One region of the Priestia sp. ST2 genome, then DNA from elsewhere that is predicted to be linked to it. Evidence: riboswitches for the same ligand, from Rfam matches in the RefSeq annotation. Region 1 holds a riboswitch; each other region holds the start of a gene.
The links. A riboswitch is a leader RNA that binds a small molecule or an ion and turns the genes downstream of it on or off. The one in region 1 is predicted to bind S-adenosylmethionine.
Positions count from the first base shown of each region.

Region 1 (4,888 bases):
GCTGTTGACTATTCGTACCCGTCATCCTTCCAATACAGTAGCCAATATCCGTATATCCTTTTTCTTTTAAATACATAAGCGCCTGCTTAAAAGCTGCATAATGATCAACGTAAACGGAGCGAATAGAACGATTCTGTACGTTTTCGCACACGGCTATCGGCCCGTACTGCTGATAATATTCAATCGTGCTCCAGCTGCTTGCTCTAGAACAAATAATCACTCCATCAACCTGCTTTGTTTTTAGCATATGAAGCGCTTCTTCTTCTTTTTTTACATCATAGTTCGTCTGACAAATAACAAGCTGATACTGCTTTTCTAACGCCTGAGATGCCACTCCTTCTAAAAGCAGACTAAAATACGGATGATTAATAAAAGGCAAGACGACGGCAATCATATTTGTTTTCCCTTTTGATAAGTGAACGGCATTAATGTTTTGTTCATAATTAAGTTCGTGAATAACCTGCTCTACCAGCCGGCGTTTTTCTTCTTTTACATACGGATGATGATTTAGCACCCGGGATACAGTCGAAACAGATACACCAGCTTTTTTTGCGATATCTCGGATATTTGTCATGTTTTCACCTTTTTCTCTTGCGCTGAAACGCGTTTCATACTTTATTCTCATTATAAAGTGAAACAGCAAGAAGCTAAACCCGTTACCATCGTGTTTTTACTCATTTACGTAAGGAGGTCATTTCATGGGTATTTTATTATTCATTTTATTATGCGGAATTGAAATTGGAGGAGCGGCTTATGCACTTAAACAGAACGAGACGCTTTGGAAGGAGTTAGATGATGAAAAGCCGACTGATTTTTTTAAACAGTAAAAAACCCTTAAAAAGAACATTCTTTTTAAGGGTTTGATATTACGCAGCTTCTTTAGATGACTTTGACTTTTTATTTAAACGAGGAAATCCAATTACAATTGCAATGATCCCGCAAACCGCTGTTAACATTGGGTAGAATGTAAATGGAATAATCTCAATCGGTGAAACTTTAGCAAATCCTGCTGCGAGAAGCATTTGCGCGCCGTAAGGGATAAGCCCTTGAACGCTGCATGAAAACAAGTCAAGCAGACTGGCTGATTTACGATTATCAATTGAATACTTATCAGAGATTTCTTTTGCTAACGGACCTGCCGTAATAATTGAAATCGTGTTATTAGCCGTTGCTAAATTTGTTAAACTTACCAGTCCAGCGATGCTGAATTCTCCGCCTTTTTTTGTTTGAATGCGTCGTGTTAATAAATTCAATAAGAACTGAATACCGCCATTATAGCGAATAAGCTCAACCATTCCGCCGATTAGTAGAGATAAAATAATTAACTCTGACATTCCGCCAATACCTTCTGTCACAGTTTTAGCAAGAGAAGAAAGCGTGTAGCTTCCGTCAGCTAATCCAATCACGCCGGCTAGCACAATTCCTCCGGTTAAAATGCTTAATACGTTTGCACCAAATATGGCAGCAACGAGTACGCCGACATAAGGCAAGATTTTAAACCAGCTAAAATCTTTAATTTCTACTGATGATGTATTGCCTAGCGTCATTACAAGCAATAAAATTACCGTAACAATCGCTGCAGGAAGGACAATAAAAAAGTTTACTTTTAATTTATCTGACATATTTGTTTTTTGCGTACGAACTGCTGCAATGGTTGTATCAGAAATTATCGATAAATTATCTCCAAACATTGCACCACCAATAACGGCAGCAATGGCCAATGTAATGGATACATGCGCTTGCTCACTGATTCCTACAGCAATAGGCCCTAGCGCAGCGATTGTTCCCATTGATGTTCCCATCGAAATGGAAATGAATGCGCCAATAACAAAGATTCCGACTACCACTAAGCTTTGCGGAAGCACAGAAAGCGCTAAGTTTACCGTTGAATCAACAGCTCCCATACCTTTAGCAACTTGAGAAAAAGCACCTGCTAAAATAAAAATAAGCACCATAATAATGATATCAGGATGCCCTGCTCCTTTAGCAAAACGCTCCACTTTTACATTAAGTGAATCTTTGCGGTTCATAGCCAGCGCCACGATGGCTGCAATGATAATGGCTACTAATACAGGCAGCTTATAAAAATCTCCCGTTATAATTCCTGATCCGACAAACAGGACTAAAAAGACGCCCAGCGGTAACAGCGCCCAGCCGTTTCCTTTTTGTTGTTCCATTCTTAACACCTCTTGTTTACGTAATAAAAAAGGACCTCTTCTTATTGATAAGAAGAGGTCTCTTATTTGTATCATAAGATTACCCTTCTCATCTTCCAAACGAAACATCGTCTGCTGGATTTGGCACCGCACTGCGTACAGCCAGTTGCCGAGACATCATAGGGCCAGTCCCTCCGTCTCTCTTGATAAGAAGTTTATAGTTGTTTTAAAAATAGTCTTTCACTAATGTAATCTCTTTTTATTTAATTGTCAAATGCTATTTTAGAAAAATATATAGTGCGAAAATTCTCACATCAATTAGCTACGTCTCGTTTTAAAAACGCTGCCCATGCCACGCCCATAAAGAAGACAAAATGAGCAACTAAGATGAAAATGGAAAATGGAATCGTCATGCCGTCAAACATCGTCTTCATTCCGTCCATATACTGCACAAAGTTTGTGTTGGCGAACAGTAAAAATTTTCCCCACCATAAACCAAACTGTGATACTAGTCCTGTTACTGCTTTTGCCCCGATACTTACGACAATAGCCAGACTGGAAGCAAGCGCGCTATTTCTGAATAAAGACGACAGCATGAATGCAAATGTCATCATCATAAACGTTTCCATATACGCGCTGTCATACGTAAGCGTAATGTTTTTAAGCAGCTGCGCATCTCCTTCTAGACTGGTAAAGCCAAAGAACAATGCTCCCCATACAAACGAAAAAAGCAAATAGCTCAGTAAATAATACAAGCTAATTAAAATGAGGGTTATGTACTTGGATGCTAAAATCGTTGAACGTCTAGCAGGGCGAATTAAAAGAAGCTTAATGGTACCTGCTTCAAACTCTTTTGCAACCATTGACCCTCCAACAGCAAGCGCGAAAAATTGAACGAGAATCAGCATACCTGAACTAAATGACAGGAAGTTCAAAATGTTGTCTTCTGTTCCTGCACTGTTTGCTACTTTCTTCATTAAAAGAGCCATACAAAGAGTTAAAATACCGATTGTAATAAACGTGACTTTTGTACTTCTTTTATGAAACCATTTCATATGTTCATTTTGAATTAGCTTAAGCATGGTGCTCTCCTTCCGTAACGGACATAAACGAATCTTCAAGCGTCTCATACACAGGAGTGATTCGGTAGACTAAAATATCGCTGTCCACTAATTTTTTATTCACAGCTGGAATTTGTTCTTTTACAATCGTCACGTCGATACTATGTGATCTCATCGTTACTTCAAATTCTTGTGATAAAAGATCCGCTGCTTTTTGCGCATCAGACACTTCAAATTCTACGTACGTTCCTTGATCTTGACGATTTGGAGATAGATCTTGAATGGCTTTTAACTCACCGTCTTGAATAATGCCAACGCGGTCACATAGTGCTTCTACTTCTTTTAATAAGTGGCTCGCGATTAAGATCGAAATTCCTTCTTCCCTGCAGAGGGTTTGTAAATATGTACGAAATTCTCTCATTCCCGCTGGGTCTAGACCGTTTGTTGGTTCGTCTAGTAAAAGCAATGCAGGCTTATGTAAAATAGCTTGAGCTACTCCTAAACGCTGTCTCATCCCAAGAGAATACGTCTTCACTTTTGCATGAATGCTGTTTTCAAGCTTTACTAAAGCAATCACTTCATCCAAGCGTTCTGATGTGATCCCTTCATGCATATTCGCAAAGTGTTTTAAATTTTGATAGCCCGTCAGATAATCATAAAACTCAGGGTTTTCAATAATCGCTCCAATTGATTTCATAGCTGATGTAAACTGTTCTTTTAAAGGAAATCCATTGACGATAATTGTTCCCTCTGTTTCTTTGATGAGTCCTACGACGGTACGAATTAACGTTGTTTTTCCAGAGCCGTTCGGACCAAGCAATCCGAAAATCTCACCGCGCTCAACCGATAAGGATACATCATGCAAAATGGTTTTCTTCCCAATTACTTTACTGACATGATCTACTTGTAGCACTGTTTCTGTCATCATGTACATCCTTTCTTTAATTAGCAATACGCTTTCTATTGTTTCTCTTTTTTAACTATTTGTCTACTATAACCTTATTTTTGGAAAAGTAGCCCATTCAAATCATTCGTATTATCCGCTTACATTTGATAAAATAAAACAAACTTTAGTTAGAGGAGGACTTCTACATAATGAACTTAACCGTATACCTTGCCGGGCAAATTCACGATAACTGGAGAGACGAAATTAAAAACCAAGCAGAACAATTAAACCTTCCCCTTACCTTTGTCGGTCCCATGACAGACCATGACCGCTCCGACAACATTGGAGAAGAAATTTTAGGAAAACAGCCTAACGCTGTCTTAAAAGATGAAGCTGCTTCTCAAATTAATAATTTACGTACGCAGGTGCTCCTTAAAAAATCTGATGTGGTTATTGCTTTATTTGGCGAAAAATACAAGCAGTGGAACAGCGCAATGGATGCGGCGACAGCCATTGCATTAGATAAACCGCTAATTTTGGTTCGCCCTGAAAAACTGCACCATCCGCTTAAAGAACTGTCAAACAAAGCCCAGGTTGTAGTCGAAACGCCAGAACAGGCTCTTCAAGCATTAGCTTATATTTTTGAATAACAAATAAGAGCTGTCGGTTCTGGACAGCTCTTATTCTTCATTTATCCCTCAAGCTCCTTACTGGGGGGAATATTTTTTAGCAAGCTCTAAGGCTATTCCTTTTAGTTTCTTTCATTTCCAACATCAAAACAAGCC
Region 1 covers NZ_JBVVNT010000002.1:553,544-558,431, forward strand. Annotated here, with positions in the region: gene AC0KUU_RS09250 (LacI family DNA-binding transcriptional regulator) at 1-574, opposite strand, end outside; gene AC0KUU_RS09255 (hypothetical protein) at 699-827, shown strand; gene AC0KUU_RS09260 (Na+/H+ antiporter NhaC family protein) at 867-2,177, opposite strand; SAM riboswitch class I at 2,263-2,369, opposite strand; gene AC0KUU_RS09265 (ABC transporter permease) at 2,471-3,238, opposite strand; gene AC0KUU_RS09270 (ABC transporter ATP-binding protein) at 3,231-4,142, opposite strand; gene AC0KUU_RS09275 (YtoQ family protein) at 4,313-4,753, shown strand.

Region 2 (4,888 bases), on a different contig from region 1:
TAAATAAAAAATACCGCTAGGATTTATCGGTTATTAATCTCGTTAACTTCTTACATATTAAGCCAACTCAAAAAGGATTGTCAATGCGTTTTTAAAATAAATTTAATTTTTTTATTCGAGATACAGCTTCTCTCATTCGTTCTTCATCCGTCAGCAGTCCTACGCGTACATAGCCTTCACCATATGTTCCAAAGCCTACACCAGGAGCAACTACAACGTGGGCTTTTTCAAGGAGTAAATCTGAAAACTGTTCGGAAGTATATCCTTGAGGAACTTTTAGCCATGCAAAAAAGGAGCCTGCTGGAGATGTAACATCCCAACCAATTTCTCGAAGCCCTTGAATAAAGGTATTGCGTCTAGATTCATAGCGCTTAACTAAATCATTCACACATTGTTGAGATTCCAACAGAGCTGCGGCTGCTGCCTCTTGAACCGCCCCAAAGAGACTGACATACATATGATCTTGAAGAAGATTAATAGCTTCTACTACACTTTCATTTCCTACAGCAAATCCAACTCGCCATCCCGCCATGTTATACGTTTTAGAAAGAGTATAAATTTCAATTCCCGTCTCTTTTGCACCAGGAGTCTGTAAAAAACTGATTGGCTTTTTACCATCAAACCCAATTGCTCCGTAAGCAAAGTCGTGTACCACACAAATATCGTGCTTGGCAGCAAACGCCACGGTGTCTTCAAAAAATTCTGCCGTTGCCACTGCACCAGTAGGATTATTCGGATAGTTTAAAAACATGAGCTTTGCCTGTTCTTTAGCACGTTCACTTATCTCTTCGTATACGGGTAGAAAATGATTTTCAGCCGTGAGAGGCATCACTTCCATCTTGGTTTTTGCAAGCTCTACTCCAGACCAGTAATCAGGATACCCAGGATCCGGAACCAGCACCGTATCTCCAGGATTTAACAAGCACTGCGGGATTTCAACAAGTCCACCCTTTCCGCCAAATAAAATAGCTACTTCTTTTTCAGGATCTACATCAACGCCATATTCTCGTTTATAAAAAGTCGCAACGGCCTCTTTTAAAAACTGGTGCCCCCGAAATGGAGAATACTTATGATGCATAGGATTAGCACTTGCTTTTTGCAGTGTTCCTACAATATGTGAAGGAGTAGGCTGATCAGGATTTCCCTGCCCTAAGTTAATAACGTCGTGCCCTTGGGCCATTACTTTTCCTACCTTGCCCACAAGTGATGCAAAAAATTGTTTTGGTAAACTTTTTAATAGTTCCGATTGCTCAAATTGTTTCATCATCGCACACCTTCTCAAAAAATTCTTGAAATTCTAGTCACAAATAATATATTGTAATACTCAACTTGTAAAGTCATTTTTTTCAACTACTAAAAAAAGGACGGATGATAAAGTGAGTGTAAAAATTACGTGTTTGCAGCTTGATATTGCGTTTGGAAACCCAACTAAAAACCGAAAATATATCGAACAAAAAATGACGGAAGCCCTGAAAGAAAACCCTGATATCCTTGTGCTTCCTGAGCTATGGGATACAGCTTATGATTTGACGCGGCTAGACGAAATTGCAGATGATGAAGGACAGCAAGCCAAGCAATTAATCTCTCAGTTTGCTAAAACGAACGAAGTAAATATTGTGGCAGGTTCGATCGCGAAAAAAACAGAGCAAGGCGTCACGAATACGATGTATATTTTTGACCGAAAAGGTCGTGAAGTATCACAATACAGTAAACTGCACTTATTTAAATTAATGGATGAACACCTGTATTTAGAAGCAGGAACAGCAAAAAATCTTTTTACACTTGAACAGTCACTGTGCGCAGGAGTTATTTGTTACGATATTCGTTTTCCAGAATGGATTCGGGTTCACACTAGCAGCGGAGCAGAAGTCTTGTTTGTTGTCGCTCAGTGGCCGGCTCCAAGACTTGCCCACTGGAAAGCCCTGCTCATTAGCCGTGCAATCGAAAATCAATGCTATGTAATCGCATGTAATCGTGTAGGCCAAGATCCTAATAACACATTTGCCGGACATTCCTTAGTCATCGATCCGTGGGGAGAAATAATCGCTGAAGCTGGCGATAGCGAAGAACTTTTGAGTGCTGAGGTTAACCTGGAACTTGTAAAAGAAATTCGTAAACAAATTCCCGTCTTTACAGATCGCCGTACAGAATTTTATTAATTATGTATTGACAGCCGTTTTTTTGCATGATACGATTTTCACCAGATATCATAAAATATTCAAACAAATCAAAATTGAATAAGTAATCGTACTCTTATCAAGAGTTGGCTGAGGGATTTGGCCCTGTGAAGCCCAGCAACCGACCGTCATTCCATCCTAAGATGGATCACACCCGTAAAACATGTTTTACAAAGGCACGGTGCTAATTCCAACAGAAAGTAATTTTTTCTGGCAGATAAGAGGTTTGAACACTACAATCAAGCCTCTTTCCAACGAAAGAGGCTTTTATATTTTCTAAAATTATAAAAGCCTCCATATATTCTTAAACCTATTAACTTAGTAAACAAATCAGTTTAATAAACTATGGAGGGATTCCGATGTCAACAACAAAAACAGAGAAATATCACCCTTTAACAGAAATTTCAGCAATCAAACTTGTGAAAAAGCTAGGTCTTTTTGATGCCACAGAAGCACTGACTGCCCGTGAAATTGGTGACGGCAACTTAAATCTCGTCTTTCACATCATAAATGATCAAACAAATAAATCCATTATCGTCAAACAAGCGCTTCCCTATGCAAAAGTTGTAGGCGAAAGCTGGCCTCTATCCTTGAACCGTGCCACAATTGAAAGCAATGCGCTCAAGCAATTCGGTGCATTTACGCCAGAACTTGTGCCCGCTGTTTATTACCACGATGAAACGCTTGCTGTTACGGTCATGGAAGACCTGTCTCATTTAACGATTTCTCGCGCCGGACTTATTCAAGGTGAAAGTTATCCTCTGCTCTCACAGCATATCGGTTCTTTTTTAGGACATATTGCGTTCAAAACGTCTGATTTCGCCTTAAAACCTCAGGATAAAAAAGAAGAAGTTGTTAAGTACAGCAACCCCGACTTATGCAATATTACGGAAGATTTAGTTTTTACAGATCCTTTTTTTGATATTGATACAAATGAATTTGAAAAAGCGCTGCGTCCTGATGTAGAAGAATTGTGGAATGATGGTGATGTAAAGCTACAAGCAGCAAAATTAAAATATAAATTTTTAACAAATGCGCAAACGCTAATCCACGGTGATTTACATACAGGCAGCATCTTTGCTAGCAGTCAAGAAACGAAAGTGATTGATCCAGAGTTTGCTTTTTACGGTCCGTTTGGATTCGATTTAGGGCAATTTGTTGCGAATTTATTTTTAAATGCTCTTTCTCGAGAAACAAATCGCGAACCGTTATTTGCACACATTACGAACACATGGAACGTATTCAAAGATACCTTTACGGCGCTTTGGCATTCTGAAAACACTGAACCTTTCGCTAAAGATGAGCGCTTATTACATGAAATTTTAACGCAAACGTGGCAAGATGCTGTTGGATATGCAGGATGTGAAATCATTCGACGTACGATTGGCTTAGCTCACGTGGCGGACTTAGACGAAATTTCTTCAGAGGAAAGAAAAATTAACGCTAAACGTACTGCGTTAAAAATTGGACGCTATTTGCTTCTGCACCAACAAGATGTTTCACCAAATGAATTTGAACATTTACTTCGATAACGAATAATGTACACAATGAAAGGATCGGTATCAGCATGACAAATACACTATCACTTCCGCGCTCAGTGGAATGGAATGAATCATATATTACTTTATTAGATCAGCAGCAGCTTCCTGGCAAAGTTGAATATATTAAGCTGCAAACCATTAAAGACGTATGGGATGCTATCACTACCTTGAAAGTACGCGGAGCTCCTGCAATTGGCATTACGGCGGCTTTTGGTCTTGCTCTTTCTGCGCTTAGCTATGACACAGATTCAGTCAAGGAATTTAACAAAAAACTAGCTCTTGATCAACAGTATTTAGCTAGTTCACGCCCTACTGCCGTCAATTTATTTTGGGCATTGGAGCGCGTAGCGAAAAGCGCTGAATCCGCTTCGTCCGTTAATGAAGCTAAAACAAAAGTTGTTCATGAAGCTATTCAAATTCAAGTAGAAGATGAAGAAACGTGCTACCGAATTGGAGATCATGCTCTTTCTTTATTTAAAAAGAAAGATAAAATCATGACAATATGTAATGCTGGTTCAATTGCTACAGCTTATTACGGAACAGCCTTAGCACCTTTTCACTTGTCTAAGCAGCGCGATATTCCGCTTGAAGTATTTGCCTGTGAAACAAGACCCGTTCTTCAAGGTTCTCGCTTAACAGCCTGGGAACTTCAGCAGTCGGGAGTGGACGTGACGCTGATTACGGATAATATGGCCGCTCATACCATTAAAACAAAAGGAATTAATGGGATTATTGTAGGTGCTGACCGCATTGCAGCAAATGGCGATACGGCTAACAAAATTGGAACATATGGACTTGCTCTTTTAGCGAAAGCATTCGGTATTCCATTTTACGTAGCAGCGCCGCAGTCCACATTTGATTTATCTATTCAAGACGGCAGCAGCGTCCCTATTGAAGAACGTTCACCTAAAGAAGTAACGCACATTGGAGATACACAAATTGCTCCAGACGGAATCTCTGTGTACAATCCAGCTTTTGATGTGACGCCAAGCGAACTGATTACGGCCATTATTACAGAGCATGGAATTATCCATTCCCCGTCTTTGGAATCCATTCAAAAAGTTTTGCTGCAATCTGCTCAATAAAAAAAGCCGCTGCTATGCGGCTTTTTTTTGTTGATCACTGGTTTTCACCTGCATTTGTAACACAATTGTAACAGTACTCTCTTCT
Region 2 covers NZ_JBVVNT010000003.1:305,555-310,442, forward strand. Annotated here, with positions in the region: gene AC0KUU_RS14050 (pyridoxal phosphate-dependent aminotransferase) at 92-1,264, opposite strand; gene AC0KUU_RS14055 (carbon-nitrogen family hydrolase) at 1,377-2,159, shown strand; SAM riboswitch class I at 2,251-2,401, shown strand; gene mtnK (S-methyl-5-thioribose kinase) at 2,537-3,709, shown strand; gene mtnA (S-methyl-5-thioribose-1-phosphate isomerase) at 3,745-4,803, shown strand.
Region 2: linked by a shared signal. The riboswitch ahead of mtnK (S-methyl-5-thioribose kinase) and the one ahead of AC0KUU_RS09260 (Na+/H+ antiporter NhaC family protein) in region 1 are both predicted to bind S-adenosylmethionine.

Region 3 (4,888 bases), on a different contig from region 1:
TCCGACTAATAGCGCACCTGCTGATGCCAAAACAGCTTTTCCCGGTACGCCGCCCTTTGTAAGCTGACCGTATCCTTTTGGTGCTTCTCCGTGTTCTGCTAAGTTAAACAGCATACGGCCTGTACTAAAAATACCGCTGTTACAAGAAGAAAGAGCTGCTGTTAGTACAACAAAGTTAATGATACCAGCCGCCGCTGGAATGCCGATTTTTTCAAATGTTAATACAAACGGGCTTCCCTGTGAACCAATCTCTTGCCACGGATAAATCGACATAATGACAAATAACGCACCGACGTAGAAAATCAGAATACGCCAAAAGACAGAATCAATCGCTCTTGCTAGAGATTTTTCGGGATTTTTCACTTCTCCCGCGGTAACGCCGATCATTTCAATTCCTAAATACGCAAACATGACCATTTGCAGCGACAGCAAAATACCTTTGAATCCGTTCGGGAACAGTCCGCCGTTGTCCCACAAGTTTTTGATACCAGTCGCAACGCCGCCGTTGCCGATTCCGAACACGATCATTAATAATCCAACGGCAATCATTAATACAATCGCTAAAATTTTAATAAGTGCAAACCAAAATTCCAGTTCACCATATGCCTTAACAGCTAAGAAGTTAACCGTTGTCATGATGACAAGCGCCGATAACGCCCAAATCCAGTTTGGTACATCCGGATACCAATACCCCATATAAATACCAACGGCTGTAATTTCAGCCATACATGTTACAACCCATAAAAACCAGTAGTTCCAACCTGTTAAATAACCAGCAAGCGGCCCTAAGTAGTCGCGTGCGTACTTGCTGAATGAACCTGCAACAGGTTTTTGAATCGCCATTTCTCCAAGTGCTCTCATAATAAAAAACATAATCATTCCGCTAAATCCGTACGCCAATAATATTCCTGGCCCTGCTAATTTAATAGCAGATGCAGATCCAAGAAACAGTCCTACCCCTATGGCTGCTCCTAAGGACATCAGCGTCACATGTCTTTCTTCTAACCCGCGTTTCAATTCTTTCCCCTGAGTTTTCCCCTGCATAAACGTCTCCCCTTTTTCCAATCTGTCAAAACGAGATGAACACAGCCTTTTTTGTTAGCGCTTTCATATAAATTTGTGCTAAAAGACAGCTAGGCTGTATATTTGTATTCTATCACCTTTCCCTCACTTTTCTTTTGTCGAAAAACAAAAAAATTATCTTATCATTTTGTTTAAACGCACAATTAGACATAGGCACTACTTTTTTACTATGTATTTATTATTGCACTTAAGTAATAGTATTTTTTAAAAATAGAAAAACGCCGACTCAACTCCGTCAGCGCATCGTTCATTTTATGCTTTTTTATAAAAACTAGCATTTATCTCGCGGGTTCAAAAGTTTTACAGCCAGGTTCTTCCGTTTCAGAAACATGGTGACTACTTTCAGGACTCACAACGTAAATGGACTCTGCACTGCATTTATTTCCGGATTTCCAATACATGCACTCATTCACTTCACACAATACACCTTGAGCCACTGTTATCCCTCCTTTGCTTGTCTTATCTATTTACTACCCGAAATATAACGATTCTAACATTTTTACGCAAAAAAACCGCTTGTTTCTCAAGCGGATCTTTTTATTGCGTGTGTTCAACATACTGTTTTTTAGCTAAATATAACTCACGGCTCAGCGTGATCCGCCGTTCTCTCAAGTGCCTTAAGTTAGCCTGAAATTGTTCGTTAGTTGGCTCTTCTTGAATTAAGCGATACGTAAAAGAAATATCTTCATTTAACTGTTTAAAATCTTCCCATATCTCTTGAACTAGAGCGGATTGTTTTTCTTCAAATGAACGATTTTGATGCGTTTTTAGCGCCGCTAAAATTTCCTGCTGCCACGTTTCGTCTTTTATTTCTTTTGCTAATAAGTATAGATCTAAATAATCATTAATGCATAAATTCGTTTGTGTATTATTCAATGTCATCACCTTTTCTATACGAAATGTTTCTTCCTAAGAAGAGGATTTCATCATAGAAAAAGATTCCTCTTCTTATCTGTCAGAGCTAGGCTATGCTGGAATTAGCACCATTCAATAATTGTGGTTGCTGAGGTTTCAAAGGGCCAGTCCCTCCACCTCTCTAGATAAGAATATTTCGTTTTTAAATTATTTCTGACTATTCTAATATGTTTTATAGGTTACGTCAATAGCTTTTCAATAAAAAGAAAAAAGAAGTAAAATATGGTATGCTTTCATAAAGGATGGTGAGCACATGAAACGATATATGTTATCTGCTTTTTTGGGAAGCTTGCTGCTGCTTCTCAGCATTGCCTTTTCATCTACTTTCCATATTGCAATTGTCAAAACAACCGGAAGTATTGGAGGGATTATTTTAGCAGCAGCGGCTTTGATTATGAACGCGCTTGAAGCCCCCCCCTCCTCAGACAATACAGCTGGAGGAGCCGTTGAAGTACTAGATAAAGGCGCTGTTTGGGCTACTTATTTACTTTTACTTTCATTACCGAACCTCATCGCATGTATAACATCTTATGTTTTATGGACTCGCTGACATTCATCAACGTTACGGACGTTTTGCCACTTGGAAGCTCATTGATATTTGTTTATCTACAAAGCCAAGTTCACGATACACATGCTGTGCAAAATTCCCAGCATGAACGCTGAGTCTGATTTCAGGGTATCCTTTGATAGACAATTCATCAATTGCTTTTTGCATTAACGGCTTGGCTAAACCCTGCCCGCGGTATTCGGGTACAACATATAATTCGTAGATAAAGCCAATTTCTTCTTTTGAAAAGAAGTCGGTAGATGGGCCGATAAGAACCCAGCCTGCGAGTTTATTTTCTTGTCTTAAAACTAAATAATAACAGCCTTTTTCAAAGGCACTACCAACTAGTTCATTTACGCGTTCAGCTGACGGATGAAACTGCTTCATCGTTCCTTCAAACAGCGCATCAGCAGATTTCGTCCGAATTTCCTGTAATTCTTCTTCAGTAGCTTTTGCAATCATTATGGATCTCTCCTTTCGTGTTCGTTTTCCACATGCGAGGATAAATTCCTGCAAAAAAAGTCTTCGCCTAAGCGAAGACTTTTATTTAAATTCAAAATGTTCTTGATGATTGCCTCGTTCGTCCGTCCAGTTAATCATAATGTCTAAACTTGCCGCTTTTCCAGGAACAGCAAAATTCGCGTAGCGAAAACGCTGACCGCTTTTGCTTAAGTTAGACCTTTCAATAGGAGAAAACAAGCTGTATTTCGCCTTATTTTTTCCTTCGTGCCGAAAAGCTTGGACATGCACGCGCTCTACGTCTTTTCCAATGTTTTCAACGGTTAATCCATATGTATGATAGACGTTATTTTTCCACTTTAGCTGATTATCTCCCGTCATGCTCGCTTTTGTCAGTTCAACCGACCATTGTTCAGATGATTTCTTCATTGGAAGCTTCTCAATCGAAAGAGCGCTGACATGAATGGCTGCAAAAGCAAGCCAAACAAAACAAAAAGTGCTGACTGTATAAAATAGTCTTTTCATAGATTTTGATCTCCTTAGAAATTTTAGTAGTAGCATTTCCTGTTCACTCAAAAATTATGATAAACGCTTTAACAAAAAAAGCCTCTCCATTTAGGAGAAGCTTCTTAAATTAATGCATAAGCAAATCTTTTTGTTTGTCTAATGAGTGTTTTGTATATAAATCTCTTTCAATCGCATATTTAGGACGCTGTTTCACTTCGTTAAAAATCTTGCCAATGTATTCTCCGACAAGACCCATTCCCATTAGCTGCAAGCCGCCTACAAGCCAAATTGATAAAATAAGAGACGTCCAGCCGATTTGCGTATGATCTAAATATTTTTGAATCAGCGCATAAATACCAAACGCAATACTAAAGAGAAAAGAAGCTCCTCCAAGCAGCGTCAATAAGCGTATCGGCGCTACGCTAAAAGATGTAATTCCATCAAATGCAAAAGCAAGCATTTTCTTTAACGGATATTTTGATTCGCCCGCTGTCCGTTCTTTGCGGTCATATGTGACTTCCGTGGAGCGAAATCCTACTAATGGTACAAGGCCTCGTAAAAAGACGTTGCCTTCTTTATATTTCATAAGTTCACCAAGAGCACGTTTGCTCATGAGACGAAAATCGGCGTGATTTTGAACGAGCTGAATTCCTAGCTTATTCATAAAACGGTAAAACCCTACTGCCGTGGTTCGTTTAAAAAATGTATCAGTTTCTCTGCTGTCTCGAACACCATATACGACTTCATACCCGAGCCAATATTTCTCTATAAAAGTACGAATAACGCTGATATCATCTTGTAAATCTGCGTCAATGGAAATGACGCAGTCAGATTGCTTATGGGCTGCTTCTAGTCCTGCGAGCAAAGCATTTTGATGTCCTACATTCCGCGCTAGCTTCAACCCTTTTACAAACAAATTGCTGCAGCTTTCTTTTTCAATAAGCGACCACGTGCTGTCTTTGCTTCCATCGTCTACAAATAAAATGGTACTTTCACTTGATACAAGACGTTCATTTATCAGTTCTTTTACTACAGTAGTTAATTGAAAAGATGTTTCTGTGAATACTTCTTCTTCGTTGTAACATGGAACAACAATCGTTAAAATAGGTCTGTTCATGTTATTGCCCCCTTACTTTGCTTCATATACATACACTTTCCAAGCGGACTGTTTATCGTTAAACGCTTTTAAAAAGTGCAAACCGTCACTTTCAGCATTTTCGATTGGCACAGCTGAAAAGATATAGCGACCGCCCATTTTTTTAAATTGGCTGATATTAAGCTGCAAATGACGGATTTTTTTCGTTGAGTCTTTTCGGTAATCATATTTTTTCCCTAGCTCGCTAACAAACACATAGCAGCGGTTGCCCCAGTGATCAT
Region 3 covers NZ_JBVVNT010000001.1:915,481-920,368, reverse strand. Annotated here, with positions in the region: gene alaP (alanine permease AlaP) at 1-1,044, opposite strand, end outside; gene AC0KUU_RS04680 (DUF1540 domain-containing protein) at 1,362-1,520, opposite strand; gene AC0KUU_RS04675 (hypothetical protein) at 1,621-1,965, opposite strand; SAM riboswitch class I at 2,029-2,130, opposite strand; gene AC0KUU_RS04670 (hypothetical protein) at 2,252-2,548, shown strand; gene AC0KUU_RS04665 (GNAT family N-acetyltransferase) at 2,561-3,007, opposite strand; gene AC0KUU_RS04660 (hypothetical protein) at 3,089-3,529, opposite strand; gene AC0KUU_RS04655 (glycosyltransferase family 2 protein) at 3,639-4,628, opposite strand; gene AC0KUU_RS04650 (DUF6044 family protein) at 4,641-4,888, opposite strand, start outside.
Region 3: linked by a shared signal. The riboswitch ahead of AC0KUU_RS04675 (hypothetical protein) and the one ahead of AC0KUU_RS09260 (Na+/H+ antiporter NhaC family protein) in region 1 are both predicted to bind S-adenosylmethionine.

Region 4 (4,888 bases), on a different contig from region 1:
CACCAATTAGCGGTGAAGTTGTAGCAGTAAACGACAACTTAAGCGATAGCCCTGAACTTGTTAATGAATCTCCATACGAAGAAGCATGGATGATTACAATCAAACCGTCTGATGCTTCTCAAGTAGATAAGCTAATGACAGCAGAGCAATACGAAGAAATGACAAACGAAGGATAATATTCCTCCATAAATTGTCTTTATGAAAAGTTTTTGACTGGACACTCTATTAGTAAACAAGCTAAAGGAGTGTCTTTTTATGTTTGAAAAACAAAAAATGGACGTTACAGATCGCGTTACAGCTAAATTTCATGACGGCGGTATGAAATTATATGTTGATAAGCAGCCAATTGGTGAAGTTAGTTACGGAACAAGCGGCAATGAATACCGCTTTGAAGAAGGTTATTCGCAAGAAAATAATAAGTTCTATCAATATACGGATGTACAAAAACAAGGTGAAACGCAAAAATATACAGACTGCGACGAAGAAGCAGGATGGTGCTAAACAGTGGCAACTGCCACTGTTTTTCTTGTCTTATGGAAACAATATGGCCTAAGCTGCTTTTTAAAACAGTTCTTTCTTGCAAATTTCTTTTAAAAAACAGGTGAACTGTGATACATTAACGAATATTGTATAGCATAAAGAAATGATGTTACTATACAACTGACGATTATGGGTGATGAAAATGGGGCTAATTGAAATTGAAAAAGTAATTATTGTCGAAGGGAAATCAGATAAAAAGCGTATCCAAGATATCATTCGAGAACCAATTGAAATTATCTGTACAAACGGTACGATTAGTTTATCAAAGCTGGATGAAATTATTGACTGTACGTTTAACAAAGAGGTATACATACTTGTTGACTCTGATGATTCAGGGAATAAGCTAAGAAAACAATTTAAACGAGAGCTTCCGGAAGCAGAGCATCTATATATTGATAAAATGTACCGAGAGGTTGCTGCCGCCCCTAGACATCACATAGCAACAGTATTACTGAGTGCCAATATCGATGTTAATGCAGAATTTTTAACATAAAAGGAATGAGCAACATGCAAGAATGGAGCGAAAAACAGCTTGAAGATCAGTTAAAAGAAGGACAAAGAACGTTTATCTTTTTCCATACACCTTTTTGCGGGACATGTCAGCTGGCAAAAAAAATGTTAACCGTAGCAGAAGCGATGCTGCCCGGTGTGACCATCGGAATGAGCAATTTAAATTATATGCCTTCAAAAGCAGAAATATTTTCAATTGAAAGTGTACCTTGTTTGATTGAAGTGAAAAATGGCGAAATGGTAAAAAAACTCTATGCGTTTCATTCCATCGAGCACGTACTTGAAGAGCTTCGATAATCAAACGTTTGTTTAAAATGAAGAAATTGAAAGAGAGTGAACCGTTGGGGCTGTTGGAATCTTGGGATATTATCCCAAGAACAAAACCTGTTGACAGCCTATCTGACACATGCTAAAATCACACTCATGAATGTTCATAAATGAATGAATATTTCCCAAAAACAAAATAATTGTTGCGAACTCTTATCAAGAGAGGTGGAGGGACTGAGCCCTGTGAAACCCGGCAACCGTCAGACTAACTGAAATGGTGCCAATTCCTGCAAAGCTATGTGCTTTGAAAGATGAGAGAAAGGATTAAATATCGAGCCTTTCTGTCATGCGCAGAGAGGCTTTTTTGATGGGGAAAATTGTTTTACGGCTTTTTCATCCTATAGGGCAACCTAACATAATTAAGTTTTTACTAAAGAAGGTGAAGAAATATGATTACATTAACAGACGTTACAAAAATTTATCAGGCCAAAAGTGGTCAAATAACAGCTGTTGATAATGTGAATCTAACCGTTAACCAAGGTGAAATTTACGGAATTATTGGTTATAGCGGAGCGGGGAAAAGTTCTTTAATTCGCTTGCTAAACGGGTTAGAAACACCAACGACAGGAACGGTCGAAGTAGCAGGTAATGATATTGGAAAAATTAAAGGCGGAAAACTCAGAAAAGCTAGACAAGAAATTAGTATGGTATTTCAGCACTTTAATATCTTGTGGTCGCGTACGGTGCGAGAAAATATTGCTTTTCCGTTAGAAATAGCAGGGATCTCAAAAGAAAAAAGAATGAAACGAGTAGACGAGCTTATCAAGTTAGTCGGGCTTGAAGGGCGTGAAAATGCTTATCCATCACAGCTTAGCGGTGGACAAAAGCAGCGTGTTGGTATTGCTCGAGCGCTAGCCAATAACCCAAAAGTATTGCTGTGTGATGAAGCAACATCAGCGCTTGATCCTCAAACGACAGATTCCATTTTAGATCTGTTAGTAGATATTAATGAGAAGCTAGGGTTAACCATTGTATTGATTACTCATGAAATGCACGTTATTCGTAAAATTTGTCATCGGGTAGCCGTTATGGAAAATGGGGCAGTGGTAGAAGAAGGACAAGTGCTAGAAGTATTCAGAAAACCTAAGCAGCCGATTACAAAACGGTTCGTTCAACAGATTTCTGAACCAGAAGAAACGTTTGAAACAATTGAACAAGTACAGGGGTTATATCCAAGCGGGCAAATTATTCAGCTTACGTTTGTTGGCGGAAAAGCAGAGCAACCGCTCATTACAACGATTTTAAAACAGTTTGATGTAACGATTAATATTTTGCAAGGAAAGATTTCTCATACACAAACAGGTTCATACGGGACGTTGTTCGTTCATTTAGACGGAGAATTAACAGAAGTTGAAAAAGTCATTGCATACATTCATGAGCAGCAGGTAGAAGTGGAGGTAATGACAAATGCTTGAGAAACTATTTCCGAACGTTATTTTAGATGATTTTATTCAAGCGACAAATGAAACACTATATATGACGGCTATTTCAGTTATAGCCACGTTTGTTCTAGGTATTTTATTGGGCTTGCTTTTATTTTTAACGTCCAAAGGACAGCTCTGGCAAAACAAACCTTTATATGCCATTGTGTCAGCAGTTGTAAATATCTTTCGTTCCATTCCATTCATTATTTTAATTGTTTTACTGATTCCATTTACCAAAGCATTGGTAGGAAGTATTTTAGGCGCTAATGCAGCGTTACCTGCTTTAATTGTGGGAGCAGCACCATTTTATGCGCGTCTTGTAGAAATTGGTCTGCGTGAAATTGATAAAGGTGTTATTGAAGCTGCTAAATCAATGGGAGCAACAACAAGCACTATTATCTTTAAAGTGCTGTTACCTGAATCGCTGCCAGCTTTAATTTCTGGTTTGACGGTAACGACGATTGCGCTAGTCGGCTATACGGCAATGGCGGGTGTGATTGGAGCTGGAGGTCTTGGGAACCTTGCATATTTAGAAGGATTCCAGCGCAGTCATAATGATGTAACGCTAGCTGCTACGATCTTAATTTTGATTATTGTATTTATTATCCAACTTATTGGAGATGCGATTACTGCAAAAATTGATAAAAGATAAAGGGAGGATTATTTATTATGAAAAAATGGCTTTCGGCTTTAGCACTAACATCTGCGCTAGTAGTAGGATTAGCTGCATGTGGATCTAACAATGGATCAAAAGATGAAAAGAAAATTGTTGTGGGTGCATCTAATACGCCTCATGCTGAAATTTTAGAACAAGCAAAACCGATTTTAGAAAAACAAGGAATCGACTTAGAAATTAAAAAATTCCAAGATTACATCTTACCGAACACAGCTCTTGCAAACAATGAAATTGATGCAAACTACTTCCAGCACGTTCCTTATATGAATTCAGTGCTGAAAGATCACAAGGGTGAAAAAGGGTATGATTTTGTAAGTGCCGGTGCCATTCACATTGAACCAATCGGTATCTACTCTAAAAAATACAAAAGCTTAAAAGATCTTCCGAAAAACGGCACAGTTATTATGCGTGATGCAGTAGCAGAGCAAGGACGTATTTTATCGATTTTTGAAAAAGCCGGCGTAATCAAATTAAAACCAGGCGTAAAGAAAACAGATGCACAAATTAAAGATATCGTAGAAAACCCGAAGAATTTAAAATTTAAAGCCGATGTTGAAGGCGGATTGCTACCTCAAATGTACAAAAATAATGAAGGTGACGCTGTTGTTATCAATGCTAACTATGCTATTGATGCTGGTTTAGATCCAGTAAAAGATCCAATCGCAGTGGAAAGCAAAGAAAATAACCCTTATGCAAACATCATTACGGTTCACAAAGGCGACGAAAATAAAGATACAGTGAAAGCTTTAGTGAAAGTTCTTCACTCTAAAGAAATTCAAGACTACATTAAAGAAAAATACAAAGGCGGAGTACTGCCGGTAAATAAATAATAGAAGAAAAGCGCTTGCCCACTCTGGGCAAGTGCTTTTTTTGTATGCGGGAAAACGAATAACTCTTATTTTTCTCACGCATACTAACCGTGAAAACTTTACTGATGATGGGAGCTGACGTTATGCAGCAAGAAGCACGTCATTCAACTGAGCAAGCACTTCATGATTATAAAATGGGTGTTGGGAAATTTAGCGAAAAATTGCCGGAAGTAACAAAAACGTTTAATGCGTTTACTGAAGCATGTTTTGGGGAAGGTTCTCTTTCTAAAAAAGAAAAGCAGTTAATCGCGTTAGGAATCAGCGTAGTAGCTCAAGACGAGTACTGTATGATTTATCATACAAAAGGCTGCATTGATCAAGGTGCAACTGAACAAGAAATTTTAGAAGCATGCGGAGTGTCAGCAGCATTTGGCGGAGGCGCAGCGATGAGTCAGTCCGTTACGCTTGTCCAAGAGTGTATTTCAGAACTGACTAGCCACACGCACTAAGTAAATAAAGAGGGTAAAAAAGCTTGTCTTAGAAGGCTCTATGGAGTCTTTTAAGGCAACTTTTTTATGAGTGGATTTAGTCTTGAAAAATGT
Region 4 covers NZ_JBVVNT010000005.1:64,734-69,621, reverse strand. Annotated here, with positions in the region: gene gcvH (glycine cleavage system protein GcvH) at 1-176, shown strand, start outside; gene AC0KUU_RS21795 (YusG family protein) at 256-501, shown strand; gene AC0KUU_RS21790 (toprim domain-containing protein) at 683-1,033, shown strand; gene AC0KUU_RS21785 (thioredoxin family protein) at 1,048-1,347, shown strand; SAM riboswitch class I at 1,528-1,635, shown strand; gene AC0KUU_RS21780 (methionine ABC transporter ATP-binding protein) at 1,767-2,792, shown strand; gene AC0KUU_RS21775 (methionine ABC transporter permease) at 2,785-3,453, shown strand; gene AC0KUU_RS21770 (MetQ/NlpA family ABC transporter substrate-binding protein) at 3,471-4,307, shown strand; gene AC0KUU_RS21765 (carboxymuconolactone decarboxylase family protein) at 4,430-4,795, shown strand.
Region 4: linked by a shared signal. The riboswitch ahead of AC0KUU_RS21780 (methionine ABC transporter ATP-binding protein) and the one ahead of AC0KUU_RS09260 (Na+/H+ antiporter NhaC family protein) in region 1 are both predicted to bind S-adenosylmethionine.